2 regions of the Ornithinibacillus sp. 4-3 genome follow, and region 1 is predicted to be linked to the other one. Evidence: a T-box and tRNA genes for the amino acid it is inferred to sense, from the RefSeq annotation. Region 1 holds a T-box; the other holds one or more tRNA genes.

Region 1 (10,774 bases):
GTGGGCGTTGTAATGTAACCAATCGTCTTCCTCAAGAAAAAATCATTGAAAATATACCAGGAAATGGAAAATTCTTATTTAGTGCTTTCTCCGTCTTTAATAATTATGATATTATCGATTTCTTTGAAAACCTAGGCGTACAGCTAAAAGAAGAAGATCATGGAAGAATGTTTCCAGTTGCCAATTCAGCAAAATTCGTTGTGAATACACTCATTCAACGTTTAAAAGATTTAAAAGTAAAAATGATGTTAGATACACGAGTAGAAGCGATTGATTATGGAGAAAATACTCATACTATTATTTTAAAAGACCATAAAAAAATTCAAGCTAAATCTGTAATTATTGCCGTTGGTGGTAAATCTGTACCTCACACTGGATCTACTGGTGATGGATATCCTTGGGCTAAGAAAGCAGGACATACGATAACCGAATTATTTCCTACAGAAGTAGCTCTTACCTCCAATGAGAAATTTATTCAAAATAAAACGCTTCAAGGGTTGTCATTAAGAGATATTGCGTTATCAGTAATTAATAAAAAAGGAAAAACTATTATTACACATCAAATGGATATGATTTTCACTCATTTTGGCATTTCTGGCCCTGCTGTATTACGTTGTTCCCAATTTGTAGTAAAAGAATTACTAAAAGGCGACAAAGAAGTACAAATGGCTATTGATTTAATTCCTCAACGACATACGAAGGAATTATATACAGAAATGGTACAACTTACTAAAAACAATCCAAATAAAGCTTTTAAAAATCTTGCAAAAGGCTTCATACCTGAGCGAATGTTACATTTTATTCTTGATTCTCTTCATATCACGGAGGATCAAAAATCAAGTACCGTATCACATGAAAACCTTCATCAATTTATTAGGCAATTAAAGCATTTTACTTTTTATGTACATGGATCACTTTCTATTGAAAAAGCATTTGTAACTGGTGGTGGCGTATCCATTAAAGAAATAATGCCTAAAACAATGAGATCAAAATTTATGGAACGACTTTATTTTTGTGGCGAAATCTTAGATATTCATGGATATACAGGAGGATATAATATTACTTCAGCGCTTATTACTGGGCGTTTAGCTGGTATGAATGCTGCAAAAGAAAGTTTGTTGGAAAATGATTCATAGCATAATGTTTTCATGTTAGAACATAATAAAGCTTGTCTGGGGATAATAAATGAAAGGATCTGGTACAATGGAAAAAAACAATTTATGGTTACCAATCATTGCATCATTAGGTGTTGGTGCAGCAACGTTTTATACGATGAGCAGGAATAACCAAACTATTGGCCAAACGATACAAAAAGTAGTGCCATTTGTTACCCAAATGAGCAATACAAATGGTAATACTGAGCAACTTGGTCCCCACGGAATGAGCTAATTCGCTCAGTGGATAAGAAAACTATCTCAACGCAGGATGAACAGATAATAATTTTTTTATTATCATAAGGTCGCTTGGCTAGAAATGGTCTTTCTTAATCCATAAAAAAAGTACAGCTAATAGCTGTACTTTTTTTATTAGCCTGGCAGCGTCCTACTCTCACAAGGGGGTAACCCCTAACTACCATCGGCGCTAGAGAGCTTAACTACTGTGTTCGGCATGGGAACAGGTGTGACCTCTCTGCTATTACTACCAGACCAACTTCTGTTGGTCATTCTTTTCTGCTTCAAAAAAATTTCCATATTTTTTTAGGTTTTGTACCCTAAAAACTAAATAAGAGTGCATCGTAACGTATGACAACCGAAATGTGTTAGTTAAGTCCTCGATCTATTAGTATCCGTCAGCTCCATGTGTCACCACACTTCCACCTCGGACCTATCAACCTTATCGTCTCTAAGGGATCTTACTCATTTAAAATGATGGGAAGTCTCATCTTGAGGGAGGCTTCATGCTTAGATGCTTTCAGCACTTATCCTTGCCACACGTAGCTACCCAGCTATGCTCCTGGCGGAACAACTGGTACACCAGAGGTGTGTCCATCCCGGTCCTCTCGTACTAAGGACAGCTCCTCTCAAACTTCCTGCGCCCACGACGGATAGGGACCGAACTGTCTCACGACGTTCTGAACCCAGCTCGCGTACCGCTTTAATGGGCGAACAGCCCAACCCTTGGGACCGACTACAGCCCCAGGATGCGATGAGCCGACATCGAGGTGCCAAACCTCCCCGTCGATGTGAACTCTTGGGGGAGATAAGCCTGTTATCCCCGGGGTAGCTTTTATCCGTTGAGCGATGGCCCTTCCATGCGGAACCACCGGATCACTAAGCCCGACTTTCGTCCCTGCTCGACTTGTAGGTCTCGCAGTCAAGCTCCCTTCTGCCTTTACACTCTTCGAATGATTTCCAACCATTCTGAGGGAACCTTTGGGCGCCTCCGTTACTCTTTAGGAGGCGACCGCCCCAGTCAAACTGCCCACCTGACACTGTCTCCGAACCGGATCACGGTCCTGGGTTAGAAGGTGTGTACAGCCAGGGTGGTATCCCACGGTTGCCTCCACCGAAGCTAGCGCTCCGGTTTCAATGGCTCCCACCTATCCTGTACAAGCTGCACAAACATTCAATATCAAGTTGCAGTAAAGCTCCACGGGGTCTTTCCGTCCTGTCGCGGGTAATGCGCATCTTCACGCATAGTATAATTTCACCGGGTCTCTCGTTGAGACAGTGCCCAAGTCGTTGCACCATTCGTGCGGGTCGGAACTTACCCGACAAGGAATTTCGCTACCTTAGGACCGTTATAGTTACGGCCGCCGTTTACTGGGGCTTCAGTTCTACGCTTCGTACGAAGTACTAACGTTTCCCCTTAACCTTCCAGCACCGGGCAGGTGTCAGCCCCTATACTTCGCCTTACGGCTTCGCAGAGACCTGTGTTTTTGATAAACAGTCGCTTGGGCCTATTCACTGCGGCTTCTCATGCAAGAAGCACCCCTTCTCCCGAAGTTACGGGGTCATTTTGCCGAGTTCCTTAACGAGAGTTCTCCCGCTCACCTTAGAATACTCTTCTTGCCTACCTGTGTCGGTTTAGGGTACGGGCACCTATATCCTGGCTAGAGGCTTTTCTTGGCAGTGTGGAATCAAGAACTTCGGTACTTATATTTCCCTCCCCATCACAGCTCAAGATACTTGTCAGACGGATTTGCCTATCTGACTCTCTTACTGCTTGGACGCACTCTTCCATCCGTGCGATTCTTTATCCTCCTGCGTCCCCCCTTTGCTCATAACGGATATGAGGTGGTACAGGAATATCAACCTGTTGGCCATCGCCTACGCCTTTCGGCCTCGGCTTAGGTCCCGACTAACCCTGAGTGGACGAGCCTTCCTCAGGAAACCTTAGGCTTTCGGTGAAAGAGATTCTCACTCTTTTTTCGCTACTCATACCGGCATTCTCACTTCTAAGCGCTCCAGCTGTCCTCTCGGTCAACCTTCTCTGCCCTTAGAACGCTCTCCTACCATTGTTCCTACGGAACAATCCACAGCTTCGGTGATACGTTTAGCCCCGGTACATTTTCGGCGCAGAGTCACTCGACCAGTGAGCTATTACGCACTCTTTAAATGGTGGCTGCTTCTAAGCCAACATCCTGGTTGTCTGTGCAACTCCACATCCTTTTCCACTTAACGTATACTTGGGGACCTTAGCTGGTGGTCTGGGTTGTTTCCCTCTCGACAATGGACTTATTACCCATCGTCTGACTCCCAAAGATAAGTATCTGACATTCGGAGTTTAACTAGGTTTGGTAACCCGGTGGGGGCCCCTAGCCCAATTAGTGCTCTACCTCCAGTACTCTTCCTTTGAGGCTAGCCCTAAAGCTATTTCGGAGAGAACCAGCTATCTCCGTGTTCGATTGGCTTTTCACCCCTACCCACACCTCATCCCCGCACTTTTCAACGTACGTGGGTTCGGGCCTCCAGTCAGTGTTACCTGACCTTCACCCTGGACATGGGTAGATCACACGGTTTCGGGTCTACGACCGCATACTCATTCGCCCTATTAAGACTCGCTTTCGCTACGGCTCCGTGTCTTCCACTTAACCTTGCATACGATCGTAACTCGCCGGTCCATTCTACAAAAGGTACGCCGTCACACAATAACGTGCTCCGACTACTTGTAAGCACACGGTTTCAGGTTCTATTTCACTCCCCTTCCGGGGTGCTTTTCACCTTTCCCTCACGGTACTGGTTCACTATCGGTCACTAGGGAGTATTTAGCCTTGGGAGATGGTCCTCCCGGATTCCGACGGAATTTCACGTGTTCCGCCGTACTCAGGATACATTCCGGAGGAAATGTCTTTTCAACTACAGGGCTGTTACCTTCTTTGGCTGATCTTTCCAGATCGATTCGTTTAAAACACTTCTTGATAACTCCTATTGGAATGTCCTACAACCCCAGAAAGCAAGCTTTCTGGTTTGGGCTGTTTCCGTTTCGCTCGCCGCTACTTGGGAAATCGCTTTTGCTTTCTCTTCCTCTGGGTACTTAGATGTTTCAGTTCCCCAGGTCTGCCTCATCTAACCTATCTATTCAGTTAGATGTACTACTCCATTACGAGTAGTGGGTTCCCCCATTCGGAAATCCCCGGATCAATGTTTACTTACAACTCCCCGAGGCATATCGGTGTTAGTCCCGTCCTTCTTCGGCTCCTAGTACCAAGGCATCCACCGTGCGCTCTTGTTCACTTAACTAGCTACTTATGAATAAGCTTTGTTTCTTTTTCATCTGCATGTACGAACGTACATGACTTTTTCGGTTTGATGTCGTTGTTACTTTACTCCTATTTAGTTTTCAAGGTACAAATGTAAAAATTCTGCCCTGTCAGCTATCATAACACGCTGAAGCAGAAATTTTATCGGTTTTGAGAGATTTGCTCCCTCAAAACTGAACCGAACAACTCAGTAATGTTTTCATCTAAACCTTGTTAGATGTTCCGTTATAGTCTAGCTCCGGCGACCAAAAACTTTCAAACTTCACCCTTTTCCAATCGATAAGTCAACATCAGTTCCTTACAGTCACTGTGTTTCCTTTATCTCTTTGCAAAGTGCTCCAGTTTGTACGTTTCTAAACGGTCGCCTACGCTTTCTTATTATCCTTAGAAAGGAGGTGATCCAGCCGCACCTTCCGATACGGCTACCTTGTTACGACTTCACCCCAATCATTGGCCCCACCTTCGGCGGCTGGCTCCTAAAAGGTTACCTCACCGACTTCGGGTGTTGTCAACTCTCGTGGTGTGACGGGCGGTGTGTACAAGACCCGGGAACGTATTCACCGCGGCATGCTGATCCGCGATTACTAGCGATTCCGGCTTCATGTAGGCGAGTTGCAGCCTACAATCCGAACTGAGAATGGTTTTATGGGATTTGCTTCACCTCGCGGCTTCGCTGCCCTCTGTTCCATCCATTGTAGCACGTGTGTAGCCCAGGTCATAAGGGGCATGATGATTTGACGTCGTCCCCACCTTCCTCCGGTTTGTCACCGGCAGTCACCTTAGAGTGCCCAACTTAATGCTGGCAACTAAGGTTAGGGGTTCCGCTCGTTGCGGGACTTAACCCAACATCTCACGACACGAGCTGACGACAACCATGCACCACCTGTCACCGCTGTCCCCGAAGGGAAAGCTATGTCTCCATAGCGGTCAGCGGGATGTCAAGACCTGGTAAGGTTCTTCGCGTTGCTTCGAATTAAACCACATGCTCCACCGCTTGTGCGGGTCCCCGTCAATTCTTTTGAGTTTCAGCCTTGCGGCCGTACTCCCCAGGCGGAGTGCTTAATGCGTTAACTGCAGCACCAAGGGGCGGAAACCCCCTGACACCTAGCACTCATCGTTTACGGCGTGGACTACCAGGGTATCTAATCCTGTTCGCTCCCCACGCTTTCGCGCCTCAGCGTCAGTTACAGACCAGAGAGTCGCCTTCGCCACTGGTGTTCCTCCATATCTCTACGCATTTCACCGCTCCACATGGAATTCCACTCTCCTCTTCTGCACTCAAGTCCTCCAGTTTCCAATGACCCTCCACGGTTAAGCCGTGGGCTTTCACATCAGACTTAAAGGACCGCCTGCGCGCGCTTTACGCCCAATAATTCCGGACAACGCTCGCCCCCTACGTATTACCGCGGCTGCTGGCACGTAGTTAGCCGGGGCTTTCTGGTTAGGTACCGTCAAGGTACGAGCAGTTACTCTCGTACTTGTTCTTCCCTAACAACAGAGTTTTACGATCCGAAAACCTTCATCACTCACGCGGCGTTGCTCCGTCAGACTTTCGTCCATTGCGGAAGATTCCCTACTGCTGCCTCCCGTAGGAGTCTGGGCCGTGTCTCAGTCCCAGTGTGGCCGATCACCCTCTCAGGTCGGCTACGCATCGTTGCCTTGGTAGGCCTTTACCCCACCAACTAGCTAATGCGCCGCGGGCCCATCTGTAAGTGATAGCCGAAACCATCTTTCACTTTTCCTTCATGTGATGGAAAAGATTATTCGGTATTAGCACCGGTTTCCCGGAGTTATCCCAATCTTACAGGTAGGTTGCCCACGTGTTACTCACCCGTCCGCCGCTCATTCCACAAACGTCACCCCGAAGGGGGCAGTCTGCTTCCTGCGCTCGACTTGCATGTATTAGGCACGCCGCCAGCGTTCGTCCTGAGCCAAGATCAAACTCTCCAAAAAAGTTTGTGTTTCTTAGCTTTGTTACGTTGTAAAAGAAAAACTTTTACGCTTTTCCTGACATTACTGGTTGTTCTGTTCAGTTTTCAAAGAGCAAATTCCGACATTAAATGCCGTGTGAATATATTATCATCGTCACATTATTTTGTCAACATTTAAAATATTGATTTTTGTTGAATAATTTGTAACGAACGATTTTTAATCTTACATTGTTCAATAAAATAAGTCAATGCTTTTTACAAAAAACTTTCTAACTTATTTTATATCACCTTCCCACTCAAGCATGCCACCTACCATATTTGAAACATTTATCCCTCTTTCTTGTAAAAAAGCTGCAGCATTATGACTTCTTTGCCCTGAACGACAGACCATAATATAATGTTTATTTTGATCGAAATTTATATATGCTTCAGGAATCTCATTTAATGGTATATGAATTGCTTCCTTTATTATACCTTGATCCACTTCTTCTTGCTCCCTTACATCAACAAGAAGGATATCTTCTTTATTTGTTTGAAGCATTTCTTCTACTTCTATTGGAGTAACTTCTTTTACTTCTGTAATTTTAATCATTCCTTTCTTCCTTAATTCTCTCAACAACTAACTATTTTATCATATCTCCGTTAAAACAACTATTTTATCATCAACTATTTCTTATTTCATTTAAAATAGTATAAAAAGTCTTCTAAAACTAACAAAATAGTTTTAGAAGACTTTTTCGTTTCACTTTAGTTTGCAACAATATTTACAATTTTACCTGGTACCACAATGATTTTTCGAATGGTTTTACCTTCTAACCATTCTTGTACTTTTTCATGTTCAGTAGCAAGCTTTTCTAAATCTTCTTTTGCAATATCTTTAGCTACATTAATCTTCGCACGCACTTTCCCCATCACTTGTACTACGATTTCTACTTCGTCATCGACAAGAAACTTCTCCTCATACGTAGGCCAATCTGCATATCTTAAGGAATTCTCATTGCCTAATCGACTCCAAAGCTCTTCACTTAAATGTGGAGCAAAAGGAGATAATAGTTTTATAAATCCTTCTGTATATTCCTTAGATACCTTCTCTACTTTATAAGCTTCATTAACAAATACCATCATTTGTGAAATAGCAGTATTGAAATGTAAATTCTCGACATCATTCGTTACCTTCTTCACCGTTTCATGATATACACGATCTAATTCTGGTGTTGATTCATTAGTGATTTTTTCAGAAATAACTCCATCCTCATCCATAATGAAACGAGATACACGATCTAAAAATCTTCTTGCTCCACCAAGTCCTGTTGTGGACCAAGCAGCATCCACATCAAGTGGTCCCATAAACATTTCATATAGACGTAATGTGTCTGCACCGTGTGAAACGATAATATCATCAGGGTTTACAACATTTCCTTTGGATTTACTCATTTTCTCATTATTTTCACCAAGAATCATACCCTGGTTATATAGCTTCATAAATGGTTCTTTTGTTGGTACTACTCCAACGTCATATAAGAATTTATGCCAGAAGCGTGCATATAATAAATGTAAAACAGCATGCTCCGCACCACCAATGTAAATATCAACTGGCAACCATTTTTTTAGTAACTCTGGATCTGCTAATTGTTGATCATTGTGTGGGTCGATGAAACGTAAATAATACCAGCAGCTTCCTGCCCATTGTGGCATTGTATTTGTTTCACGGCGCCCTTTCATACCTGTTTTTGGATCAACTACATTAACCCATTCGCTATTAGCTAATGGTGACTCTCCTGTTCCAGAAGGCTTGATCTCATCCATTTCAGGTAATACTAATGGAAGTTCTTCTTCAGGAACTGCGGTCATTGTGCCATCCTCCCAATGGATAATTGGAATAGGCTCTCCCCAATAACGTTGTCTAGAGAACAACCAATCACGCAGGCGATAAGTAATTTGTTTCTTCCCTATATTTTCTTCTTCAAGCCATGTAATCATTTTTGAAATAGCTTCATCTTTATCTAAACCATCCAAAAATTGAGAATTAACATGCTTTCCGTCACCTGCATAAGCTTCTTCTTCAATATTTCCGCCTTCAACAACTTCTACAATAGGAAGTTCAAACTTTCTTGCAAATGCGTAATCACGTTCATCATGTGCAGGTACAGCCATGATAGCTCCTGTACCATAAGACATTAAAACATAATCAGCAATCCAAATTGGAACCTTTTCCTTATTTACAGGATTAATAGCATATGCACCTGTAAATACACCTGTTTTATCTTTTGTTACATCTGTACGCTCAATATCTGACTTTTTATGAACCTCATCAATATACGCTTCCACAGCATCCGCTTGTTCAGGGGTAACAATTTCTTTTACAAATGGATGCTCAGGTGCCAATACTGTGTATGTTGCACCAAATAATGTATCTGGACGTGTTGTAAAAACATCAAATGATTTATCATGACCATCAATTGTAAATGTTACTTCCGCTCCCTCTGAGCGTCCAATCCAATTACGTTGCATTTCTTTAATACTTTCAGGCCAATCTAATTCTTCTAGATCCTCTAATAAACGATCAGCATACTTTGTAATCGCTAATACCCATTGTCTCATAGGCTTTTTGATTACTGGATGACCGCCACGTTCGCTTTTTCCGTCTATTACTTCTTCATTTGCCAATACAGTGCCAAGTGCTGGACACCAATTTACATCAACTTCATCCATATATGCTAGACCTTTTTCATATAGCTTCGTAAAAATCCACTGAGTCCATTTATAATAAGCAGGATTTGTCGTGTCAACTTCTCGATCCCAATCATATGAAAAGCCTAGTTCTTGAATTTGTCTGCGATATGTATCGATATTTTTTTGTGTAAATTCTGCCGGACTATTTCCTGTATCTAATGCATATTGTTCAGCAGGAAGTCCAAAAGCATCCCAGCCCATTGGATGTAATACTTCCTTACCTTGCATTCGCTTCATACGAGAATATACATCTGTTGCTGTATATCCAACTGGGTGCCCAACATGTAGCCCTGACCCCGATGGATATGGAAACATATCTAATACATATACCTTTTCTTTATCAGAGCGGGTATCTGTCTTAAATGTTTTATTTTCTAACCAATAGTTTTGCCATTTCTTTTCAATTGCTATGTGATCAAAACTCATTTCTCTGTCTCCTCCGTTCATTATGAACAAATGTTTCTATTTTTTAAAATAATCATTATTACATCAAGTAAAACTTAAAGGTAAACTGGATGACTTAACAGCATTTAATCACCATTTGTCACATTCTTCACTTTTTGAATAGCTAAAAAAAGCTACTCATCCCTATAAACAAGGGACGAGAAGCTTGATTCCCGCGGTACCACCCAAATTAACGTATTATTACGTTCACTCTAATCTTTAACGCAGATATACGGCGAAATTTTTCGCAACAAAAAAGGTGAGTTCATAACATCACTAGCAACAGTTTGCACCACCCACTGTCTCGCTTAAGCTAGTAAAATGAAATTACTATTCCTTTTTTATATGTTTTTTCACATTACATTATGGTTATTGACTTTTATATAAGATATTATACATTAAATAAAATTACTATAACGAATTGTATTGAACATATAATGAAAAGTCAAGATAATTCATCCTGCAGCACCACTGTTGTGAGGGGATTAGCTTTCAATTTATTTCCCTTCCTAAAATGTCCATGTTAAACTATGGACATTCATAGTTTGCAAGAAAGAAGGAGTAACCAAAATGCTCACAGGAATAATTAAGTATTCACATCATCTATTAGAAAAATCCATTACCGAAGGAGAGTGTGTAATTGATGCAACCTGCGGAAATGGTAATGATACACTCTTTTTAAGTAAGCTTGTTGGAGATTCTGGACGTGTATATGCTTTTGATATTCAAGAACAAGCGATTAATAATAGTAAAAATTTATTAAATGAAAATGGAAAAACAAATGTTACATTTATTCAAGATAGCCATGCGAACCTAAACAAGTATATTGCTGAACATGGCGAAAAAGAAATTGGTGCAGCCATTTTTAATTTAGGTTATTTACCAAGAAGCGATAAAGAAATTATTACAAAAGGAGATTCCTCCATCAAAGCAATTAATTCTATCCTTTCATTGCTAAAAAAAG
Region 2 (10,774 bases), 300 kb from region 1:
CGTAAAACTCTGTTGTTAGGGAAGAACAAGTACGAGAGTAACTGCTCGTACCTTGACGGTACCTAACCAGAAAGCCCCGGCTAACTACGTGCCAGCAGCCGCGGTAATACGTAGGGGGCGAGCGTTGTCCGGAATTATTGGGCGTAAAGCGCGCGCAGGCGGTCCTTTAAGTCTGATGTGAAAGCCCACGGCTTAACCGTGGAGGGTCATTGGAAACTGGAGGACTTGAGTGCAGAAGAGGAGAGTGGAATTCCATGTGGAGCGGTGAAATGCGTAGAGATATGGAGGAACACCAGTGGCGAAGGCGACTCTCTGGTCTGTAACTGACGCTGAGGCGCGAAAGCGTGGGGAGCGAACAGGATTAGATACCCTGGTAGTCCACGCCGTAAACGATGAGTGCTAGGTGTCAGGGGGTTTCCGCCCCTTGGTGCTGCAGTTAACGCATTAAGCACTCCGCCTGGGGAGTACGGCCGCAAGGCTGAAACTCAAAAGAATTGACGGGGACCCGCACAAGCGGTGGAGCATGTGGTTTAATTCGAAGCAACGCGAAGAACCTTACCAGGTCTTGACATCCCGCTGATCGTTATGGAGACATAGCTTTCCCTTCGGGGACAGCGGTGACAGGTGGTGCATGGTTGTCGTCAGCTCGTGTCGTGAGATGTTGGGTTAAGTCCCGCAACGAGCGGAACCCCTAACCTTAGTTGCCAGCATTAAGTTGGGCACTCTAAGGTGACTGCCGGTGACAAACCGGAGGAAGGTGGGGACGACGTCAAATCATCATGCCCCTTATGACCTGGGCTACACACGTGCTACAATGGATGGAACAGAGGGCAGCGAAGCCGCGAGGTGAAGCAAATCCCATAAAACCATTCTCAGTTCGGATTGTAGGCTGCAACTCGCCTACATGAAGCCGGAATCGCTAGTAATCGCGGATCAGCATGCCGCGGTGAATACGTTCCCGGGTCTTGTACACACCGCCCGTCACACCACGAGAGTTGACAACACCCGAAGTCGGTGAGGTAACCTTTTAGGAGCCAGCCGCCGAAGGTGGGGCCAATGATTGGGGTGAAGTCGTAACAAGGTAGCCGTATCGGAAGGTGCGGCTGGATCACCTCCTTTCTAAGGATAATAAGAAAGCGTAGGCGACCGTTTAGAAACGTACAAACTGGAGCACTTTGCAAAGAGATAAAGGAAACACAGTGACTGTAAGGCGCTGATGTTGACTTATCGATTGGAAAAGGGTGAAGTTTGAAAGTTTTTGGTCGCCGGAGCTAGACTATAACGGAACATCTAACAAGGTTTAGATGAAAACATTACTGAGTTGTTCGGTTCAGTTTTGAGGGAGCAAATCTCTCAAAACCGATAAAATTTCTGCTTCAGCGTGTTATGATAGCTGACAGGGCAGAATTTTTACATTTGTACCTTGAAAACTAAATAAGAGTAAAGTAACAACGACATCAAACCGAAAAAGTCATGTACGTTCGTACATGCAGATGAAAAAGAAACAAAGCTTATTCATAAGTAGCTAGTTAAGTGAACAAGAGCGCACGGTGGATGCCTTGGTACTAGGAGCCGAAGAAGGACGGGACTAACACCGATATGCCTCGGGGAGTTGTAAGTAAACATTGATCCGGGGATTTCCGAATGGGGAAACCCACTACTCGTAATGGAGTAGTACATCTAACTGAATAGATAGGTTAGATGAGGCAGACCTGGGGAACTGAAACATCTAAGTACCCAGAGGAAGAGAAAGCAAAAGCGATTTCCCAAGTAGCGGCGAGCGAAACGGAAACAGCCCAAACCAGAAAGCTTGCTTTCTGGGGTTGTAGGACATTCCAATAGGAGTTATCAAGAAGTGTTTTAAACGAATCGATCTGGAAAGATCAGCCAAAGAAGGTAACAGCCCTGTAGTTGAAAAGACATTTCCTCCGGAATGTATCCTGAGTACGGCGGAACACGTGAAATTCCGTCGGAATCCGGGAGGACCATCTCCCAAGGCTAAATACTCCCTAGTGACCGATAGTGAACCAGTACCGTGAGGGAAAGGTGAAAAGCACCCCGGAAGGGGAGTGAAATAGAACCTGAAACCGTGTGCTTACAAGTAGTCGGAGCACGTTATTGTGTGACGGCGTACCTTTTGTAGAATGGACCGGCGAGTTACGATTGTATGCAAGGTTAAGTGGAAGACACGGAGCCGTAGCGAAAGCGAGTCTTAATAGGGCGAATGAGTATGCGGTCGTAGACCCGAAACCGTGTGATCTACCCATGTCCAGGGTGAAGGTCAGGTAACACTGACTGGAGGCCCGAACCCACGTACGTTGAAAAGTGCGGGGATGAGGTGTGGGTAGGGGTGAAAAGCCAATCGAACACGGAGATAGCTGGTTCTCTCCGAAATAGCTTTAGGGCTAGCCTCAAAGGAAGAGTACTGGAGGTAGAGCACTAATTGGGCTAGGGGCCCCCACCGGGTTACCAAACCTAGTTAAACTCCGAATGTCAGATACTTATCTTTGGGAGTCAGACGATGGGTAATAAGTCCATTGTCGAGAGGGAAACAACCCAGACCACCAGCTAAGGTCCCCAAGTATACGTTAAGTGGAAAAGGATGTGGAGTTGCACAGACAACCAGGATGTTGGCTTAGAAGCAGCCACCATTTAAAGAGTGCGTAATAGCTCACTGGTCGAGTGACTCTGCGCCGAAAATGTACCGGGGCTAAACGTATCACCGAAGCTGTGGATTGTTCCGTAGGAACAATGGTAGGAGAGCGTTCTAAGGGCAGAGAAGGTTGACCGAGAGGACAGCTGGAGCGCTTAGAAGTGAGAATGCCGGTATGAGTAGCGAAAAAAGAGTGAGAATCTCTTTCACCGAAAGCCTAAGGTTTCCTGAGGAAGGCTCGTCCACTCAGGGTTAGTCGGGACCTAAGCCGAGGCCGAAAGGCGTAGGCGATGGCCAACAGGTTGATATTCCTGTACCACCTCATATCCGTTATGAGCAAAGGGGGGACGCAGGAGGATAAAGAATCGCACGGATGGAAGAGTGCGTCCAAGCAGTAAGAGAGTCAGATAGGCAAATCCGTCTGACAAGTATCTTGAGCTGTGATGGGGAGGGAAATATAAGTACCGAAGTTCTTGATTCCACACTGCCAAGAAAAGCCTCTAGCCAGGATATAGGTGCCCGTACCCTAAACCGACACAGGTAGGCAAGAAGAGTATTCTAAGGTGAGCGGGAGAACTCTCGTTAAGGAACTCGGCAAAATGACCCCGTAACTTCGGGAGAAGGGGTGCTTCTTGCATGAGAAGCCGCAGTGAATAGGCCCAAGCGACTGTTTATCAAAAACACAGGTCTCTGCGAAGCCGTAAGGCGAAGTATAGGGGCTGACACCTGCCCGGTGCTGGAAGGTTAAGGGGAAACGTTAGTACTTCGTACGAAGCGTAGAACTGAAGCCCCAGTAAACGGCGGCCGTAACTATAACGGTCCTAAGGTAGCGAAATTCCTTGTCGGGTAAGTTCCGACCCGCACGAATGGTGCAACGACTTGGGCACTGTCTCAACGAGAGACCCGGTGAAATTATACTATGCGTGAAGATGCGCATTACCCGCGACAGGACGGAAAGACCCCGTGGAGCTTTACTGCAACTTGATATTGAATGTTTGTGCAGCTTGTACAGGATAGGTGGGAGCCATTGAAACCGGAGCGCTAGCTTCGGTGGAGGCAACCGTGGGATACCACCCTGGCTGCACACACCTTCTAACCCAGGACCGTGATCCGGTTCGGAGACAGTGTCAGGTGGGCAGTTTGACTGGGGCGGTCGCCTCCTAAAGAGTAACGGAGGCGCCCAAAGGTTCCCTCAGAATGGTTGGAAATCATTCGAAGAGTGTAAAGGCAGAAGGGAGCTTGACTGCGAGACCTACAAGTCGAGCAGGGACGAAAGTCGGGCTTAGTGATCCGGTGGTTCCGCATGGAAGGGCCATCGCTCAACGGATAAAAGCTACCCCGGGGATAACAGGCTTATCTCCCCCAAGAGTTCACATCGACGGGGAGGTTTGGCACCTCGATGTCGGCTCATCGCATCCTGGGGCTGTAGTCGGTCCCAAGGGTTGGGCTGTTCGCCCATTAAAGCGGTACGCGAGCTGGGTTCAGAACGTCGTGAGACAGTTCGGTCCCTATCCGTCGTGGGCGCAGGAAGTTTGAGAGGAGCTGTCCTTAGTACGAGAGGACCGGGATGGACACACCTCTGGTGTACCAGTTGTTCCGCCAGGAGCATAGCTGGGTAGCTACGTGTGGCAAGGATAAGTGCTGAAAGCATCTAAGCATGAAGCCTCCCTCAAGATGAGACTTCCCATCATTTTAAATGAGTAAGATCCCTTAGAGACGATAAGGTTGATAGGTCCGAGGTGGAAGTGTGGTGACACATGGAGCTGACGGATACTAATAGATCGAGGACTTAACTAACACATTTCGGTTGTCACACGTTATGATGCACTCTTATTTAGTTTTTAGGGTACAACTTTCCATTTTTTTCAAAATACACTTGATTTTTTGAAAATAACAATTATAATAATAGTTGTCGCTAATTTTTTTGCGGAAGAAATAAAGTCCTTTGGCAATGGTCGAGCTCTTAATATAAAAAGTAATAGTTATTCTTTATTTTAAGTATATTCCACAGTAGCTCAGTGGTAGAGCAATCGGCTGTTAACCGATCGGTCGTAGGTTCGAATCCTACCTGTGGAGCCATCTATCTGGAGAGCTGTCCGAGCTGGCCGAAGGAGCACGATTGGAAATCGTGTAGGCGGATAAACCCGTCTCAAGGGTTCAAATCCCTTGCTCTCCGCCATTATTATTATACCTGGCCCGTTGGTCAAGCGGTTAAGACACCGCCCTTTCACGGCGGTAACACGGGTTCGAATCCCGTACGGGTCACCAACATTCGGAGGATTAGCTCAGCTGGGAGAGCACTTGCCTTACAAGCAAGGGGTCGCAGGTTCGAGCCCTGCATCCTCCACCATTTAACATAATAGCATGTTAAATGAAATAAAAGCATATCGCGGGGTGGAGCAGTCCGGCAGCTCGTTGGGCTCATAACCCAAAGGTCGCAGGTTCAAATCCTGCCCCCGCAACCAAATTAAAATAAAATGGTCTGGTAGTTCAGTTGGTTAGAATGCCTGCCTGTCACGCAGGAGGTCGCGGGTTCGAGTCCCGTCCAGACCGCCATTTTATTTCAAAACATCATACATAATTGGCTCGGTAGCTCAGTCGGTAGAGCAAAGGACTGAAAATCCTTGTGTCGGCGGTTCGATTCCGTCCCGAGCCACCATTTCCTTTATATACAAAGTTGGAGGGGTAGCGAAGTGGCTAAACGCGGCGGACTGTAAATCCGCTCCCAACGGGTTCGGCAGTTCGAATCTGCCCCCCTCCACCATTTTTTTAGGGGTATAGTTCAATGGTAGAACTACGGTCTCCAAAACCGTCAATGTGGGTTCGAATCCTGCTACCCCTGCTTTATACTATGGCGGTCGTGGCGAAGTCGGTTAACGCACCGGATTGTGGCTCCGGCACTCGTGGGTTCGAATCCCACCGGTCGCCCTTTTTTTGTTTTCTTATATTGGGCTATAGCCAAGCGGTAAGGCAACGGGTTTTGGTCCCGTCATCCAAGGTTCGAATCCTTGTAGCCCAGCCACTTGCGGAAGTAGTTCAGTGGTAGAATATCACCTTGCCAAGGTGGGGGTCGCGGGTTCGAATCCCGTCTTCCGCTTTTTCTGTATATATGGCGGCATAGCCAAGTGGTAAGGCAGAGGTCTGCAAAACCTTTATCACCGGTTCAAATCCGGTTGCCGCCTTCCTGGAAGAACGCTCCCAAATATGAGGAGCGTTTTTCGATTCAAAAATAGGTAAATCTTGTTCCTAATTTCATCTTGATTATTAAAAGTATGAAGGTGTATAATAGGTAGTGCGTTCTAATTGAATATGCCTGAGTGGTGGAATGGCAGACACGTCGGACTCAAAATCCGATGCCTTTGCGGGCGTGTGGGTTCAAGTCCCACCTCAGGTACTTAGAGTTTAGGAAAATGTCCGTTACGATTGCAAAGTTGTAAAGGGCATTTTTAATAATATTTATTTTCATTTATAAGATCCTCAGTTTTACAGATGCTTTAGTTTAGAGAGTAAACTACGGATATGGATCTATGAAAGTACATCAATAACCATTAACATAATGTATTATAATGATTGTATAAACAGGTTAAATTTAGTCTGATAAACTTAAAGAAACTTGATGTAATTCTCTTTTAACATCATGAATCATGTTTAATAATCAATGAGAGTAGGATATATATGGTATTTGCCGTTCGTTTTGCTTTTTTTATATTTGGTCTTATTTTATTTAGTCTTGGAATTGCCATAACAGTAAATATGCAGCATCTCGGACTTCAGCCATGGGATGTATTGAGTGTGGCATTAACGAATAGATTTGGCTTGTCCTTCGGTACGTGGTCTATTATTATTGGAATTATTTTAGTATGTGTAGCATGGATATTAGATAGAAGCTATGTAAAAATAGGAACGTTTTTAAATATCATTGTTATTGGACTTTTCGTTGATTTATTTCTATGGTTGGATTTTTTACCGAAAGAGACAAATATTTTCATAGATTCAATTGTTATTATAGTTGGGACATCAATTGTTGGTTTTGCTGGAGGCTTATATAATGCAGCAGGGCTTGGTTCAGGACCGAGGGATGGCTTTGTACTATCTATCGCTGAAAAACTAAACAGATCGATTAGTAAAGTGCGTATCGTGATTGAAATTACGGTTGTCTTAATCGGATTTGCTCTAGGAGGACCAGTGTTCATTTTTACTTTTCTTTTAACCTTTATTCAAAGTCCGATTTTCCAATATTTTTATTTGAAATTTAGAGAAGTTATTCGAAGGCTGGATGAGAATCATAATAAAAATCTACAACGTAGAGTAGCAAAAGTAAAATAAGTAAAGAGACCAAAGTGATGCAGTATCTCATGATTAGATATTGCACCACTTTGGTCTCTTTTTATGAAATAAGCAAGTAAAAAATTCTGCACAAATTTATTCTTATTCAGAGATCGCTAAGTCTAGCTCTAAGCGCCAAAAACTATGAGCTAACGCGAGCCGCCCTACAATAAAGAAGACTTGACGATTGGCAAACCGTCAGGCGCAGACAGAGTCATAGTCGCACTTTCATCGACTAAGTTCGGTCACGGTCCTGTGACCAACGTCGATACTAGCTCGTCGTGTCCGTCGTGCCCTATAGGTGAAAGTCAACATCGGCTTTGTTATCGGCTTTGTTTTATAAGGAAGCCCAACTAAAACCAGGCTAAAGCCTAACGTTGGATACCCCTAAAGGGGCATGTTTCCTTTATCTCGAGGGTAAAGGAAGTTCGACTAACATCGAAGCCCCCAAAGAACGGGGGCGCAATCTCTACGTTTTTACGACGCACAGGACGTACTAGTGCAGGACGTTGTACTGGTGACGTCATGCCTTTAGCCTGTAAGGGCGCGACTTTCGCTTTTTGGTCTTAAAAATCCTATGTATGCTAGATTATTTTATTTAGTGTATACTCCTTAGTATCGTATAATATATTTAACGTAGTATCTATATCATATTCACGGATAACATCTTGAAGTACAAACCAGGTGATTATCATAACGATGATGACAACGAGTATAATTGTTAATACGGCTAATTTACCTTTCATAGAGTGCCCTCCTTTAGTTCCTAAAACAAGGATATCAAACGTAGTGCACCCTGTAAATATTAAACAAATTTTAGGTGAATCGGAAAGAAGTGGGAATAGATGAAAGAAAAATATATTTTATCATTAGATCAAGGTACAACAAGCTCACGTGCTATTTTATTTAATCAAAGAGGAGAAATTGTCTCTACTACTCAGAGAGAGTTTACACAGTTTTTTCCAGAATCAGGTTGGGTGGAGCATGATGCTGAGGAAATTTGGCAAACGATGTATGATTGTATTGAAGAACTTTTTGAAAAGCGATCCATCCATCCGCAACAAATTGCAGGGATTGGAATATCCAATCAACGAGAGACGACTGTTGTCTGGGATAAACACACAGATAAACCAATTTATAAGGCGATTGTGTGGCAATCAAGGCAGTCTGAGTATATTTGTCAGGAATTGAGAGAAAAGGGCTATAATGAGCTTTTTACAACGAAAACAGGGCTATTACTAGATCCATATTTTTCAGGTACTAAGGTGAAATGGATTTTAGATCATGTAGATGGTGCACGAGAAAAGGCTGTAAATGGAGACTTGCTATTTGGGACTATTGATACTTGGCTTATTTACAAGCTTTCTGGTGGAACAACTCATGTGACAGATTACTCTAATGCTTCTCGTACACTAATGTTTAACATTCACGATTTACAATGGGATGAAGAATTATTGGAGATTTTAACAGTTCCAGAAAACATGCTTCCAACAGTCTGTTCCTCTTCAGAAATTTATGCATATTCAAATGTAGATTATTTTCAGGGGGTAGAAATCCCAATTGCTGGTATTGCAGGTGATCAACAGGCAGCTTTATTTGGGCAGGCTTGTTTTGAAGAAGGTATGGCAAAAAATACATATGGAACTGGTTGCTTCATGCTGATGAATACGGGCAAAAAAGCTGTAACCTCTGATCATGGTTTATTAACTACGATTGCATGGGGACTTGATGGAGAGGTAGAGTATGCGTTAGAAGGTAGTATTTTTGTAGCAGGTTCAGCTATTCAATGGTTACGTGATGGATTGAAAATTCTAGATCATGCTGCAGAGTCAGAGGAATATGCGACATCTATTACTTCTAATGAGGGAGTGTATGTTGTTCCGGCATTTGTTGGTTTGGGAACACCTTATTGGGATAGTAATGTACGTGGGGCTATGTTTGGTATTACAAGAGCAACATCACGTGCTCATATTGTTCGTGCTACATTAGAAGCGTTAGCTTATCAAACTCGTGATGTACTTGAAGCGATGATGGCAGATGCAGAGCTTCCATTGAAGGCTTTACGTGTTGATGGTGGTGCGATATCGAATAACTTTTTAATGCAGTTTCAAAGTGACGTATTAGATGTACATGTAGAACGTGCATCTATTCAAGAAACAACTGCTTTAGGAGTGGCATATTTGGCTGGACTTGCTGTAGGATTTTGGCAGGATAAAAAAGAAATAGCTGAGCAATGGCAAAAGGATTATACTTTTCATCGTAATATGACGGATGAACAGCGAGATAAATTATATAAAGGCTGGAAAAATGCAGTGGAAGCAACACGTGTTTTCACTTCATTAGAATAATTAAAACAAGAGGTTGTATACTTATAATGGTGTACAACCTCTTGTTTTATGTCCGTAAAAAATAGATTTATAAAATATTCATTTGATAATCAGCTAGATTCAGTTCACTGTATTTCCCAAGTGCAATCAGAGCTAATTCACGGCCGACATAAGGTCCAATAGTTAAGCCAGAGGCACCAAGTCCATTAGCAAGGAATAGTCCTTTATAATTTGGAAGTTCACCGATAATTGGTAAAGAGCCAGGAATAAATGGTCGATAGCCAACTTTTATTTCCTTTAATTCTAGATCAGCTAATTCAGGCGCGACTTCAATTGCTTTAGATAAAACCTCGTGAACTCCACCAGCAGTTATATTAGGATTAAAGCCTGCAGCTGATTCATGTGTTGCACCAATGATGATGCGGTCATCGAATGGTAAAATATATTGATTATTTGGTGGCATGATGACTGGCCAATTATCCATATTAATGTGACTTGCTTCTAGATGAATGATTTGTGCTTTCTGTGGATAGGCACCTAGCTTCATATCAAGTGGCTTTAATAAATCATCGAGCCATGCACCTGTAGCAGCTACAACAGCGTCTGCATGAATTTTTTCACCATCTACTTGAACCCCGATATTTTTCTGCTGTTCAACGATTAAAGAAGCATTTCCTTGAACTAATTTGGCACCTAATTTTTCTGAAGCTCTAAGTAATGCGTTACGAACAGCATTTCCATCCACACGTGCTGCTCCGCTAACGTAAATAGAATGACAATCTTCTCTGAGCAATGGTACCATTGCTACCGTTTCTTCTGGAGAGAGCTTTTTTATTTCTCCGATCTCGGGAGCATCTACTTTTCTGGTATACGCTCTTTCTTCAGCAGCAAGTAATCTCTCTTCACTTCTATGTAAGGCAATTAATCCAACTCGTGAATAGCCTGTATTTTCTTCACCTTGATGAGCAAGTTCTTTAATAATTTCCGGGTAAAAACGAGCACCCGATCTTGCTAAATTGTACCATGCCATATTACGTCGCTGGGCTAACCATGGGCCGATTATTCCAGCTGCAGCATCTGTTGCCCGACCAATGTCATTGCGGTCGACAATGGTAACTTCAGCTCCTTCTTTTGCAAGATGATAGGCGGTACTTGCACCTAAAATACCTGCACCAATAACAACTACTTTTTTCATATTTTAACGTCCTTTATGTTTAAGTTTTCCCACTGTCTTCATGTTAGCATAAGTTAGTTATGAATTCGATTACTTGCTTTTTGAGGAAAAAGTCTAGCTAAAAGGATGTATAAGATAAATGCACTTCCTGTTCCAACTACCCATGACATTTGAAAGAAAGCCTCTAACATAGGAATAAATTGACCAAGTAAGCATGGCAAGCTTGTCAGAATGATAGTAAAGAATGCTTGGATATTAAATCCAAAGTAATAGCGATAAATCCCTTCACCAGTA

The links. The T-box of region 1 lies ahead of leuS (leucine--tRNA ligase). A T-box ahead of a tRNA ligase gene usually reads a tRNA of that ligase, here a tRNA-Leu.
Region 2: it encodes a tRNA-Leu, which carries the amino acid that the T-box ahead of leuS (leucine--tRNA ligase) is inferred to sense. The anticodon was not compared.

The regions. Positions count from the first base shown of each region.
Region 1 covers NZ_CP162599.1:2,384,075-2,394,848, forward strand. Annotated here, with positions in the region: gene AB4Y30_RS11715 (NAD(P)/FAD-dependent oxidoreductase) at 1-1,136, shown strand, start outside; gene AB4Y30_RS11720 (hypothetical protein) at 1,186-1,389, shown strand; rRNA gene rrf (5S ribosomal RNA) at 1,530-1,646, opposite strand; rRNA gene AB4Y30_RS11730 (23S ribosomal RNA) at 1,760-4,682, opposite strand; rRNA gene AB4Y30_RS11735 (16S ribosomal RNA) at 5,091-6,655, opposite strand; gene AB4Y30_RS11740 (rhodanese-like domain-containing protein) at 6,908-7,216, opposite strand; gene leuS (leucine--tRNA ligase) at 7,381-9,792, opposite strand; T-box leader at 9,961-10,163, opposite strand; gene AB4Y30_RS11750 (class I SAM-dependent methyltransferase) at 10,381-10,774, shown strand, end outside.
Region 2 covers NZ_CP162599.1:2,679,690-2,690,463, reverse strand. Annotated here, with positions in the region: rRNA gene AB4Y30_RS13225 (16S ribosomal RNA) at 1-1,119, shown strand, start outside; rRNA gene AB4Y30_RS13220 (23S ribosomal RNA) at 1,528-4,450, shown strand; tRNA gene AB4Y30_RS13215 (tRNA-Asn) at 4,658-4,732, shown strand; tRNA gene AB4Y30_RS13210 (tRNA-Ser) at 4,740-4,832, shown strand; tRNA gene AB4Y30_RS13205 (tRNA-Glu) at 4,847-4,921, shown strand; tRNA gene AB4Y30_RS13200 (tRNA-Val) at 4,928-5,003, shown strand; tRNA gene AB4Y30_RS13195 (tRNA-Met) at 5,042-5,118, shown strand; tRNA gene AB4Y30_RS13190 (tRNA-Asp) at 5,133-5,209, shown strand; tRNA gene AB4Y30_RS13185 (tRNA-Phe) at 5,237-5,312, shown strand; tRNA gene AB4Y30_RS13180 (tRNA-Tyr) at 5,333-5,417, shown strand; tRNA gene AB4Y30_RS13175 (tRNA-Trp) at 5,425-5,495, shown strand; tRNA gene AB4Y30_RS13170 (tRNA-His) at 5,508-5,581, shown strand; tRNA gene AB4Y30_RS13165 (tRNA-Gln) at 5,602-5,675, shown strand; tRNA gene AB4Y30_RS13160 (tRNA-Gly) at 5,679-5,750, shown strand; tRNA gene AB4Y30_RS13155 (tRNA-Cys) at 5,765-5,835, shown strand; tRNA gene AB4Y30_RS13150 (tRNA-Leu) at 5,965-6,047, shown strand; gene AB4Y30_RS13145 (YitT family protein) at 6,329-6,979, shown strand; gene AB4Y30_RS13140 (hypothetical protein) at 7,564-7,725, opposite strand; gene glpK (glycerol kinase GlpK) at 7,825-9,327, shown strand; gene AB4Y30_RS13130 (NAD(P)/FAD-dependent oxidoreductase) at 9,395-10,501, opposite strand; gene ncs1 (NCS1 family nucleobase:cation symporter) at 10,555-10,774, opposite strand, start outside.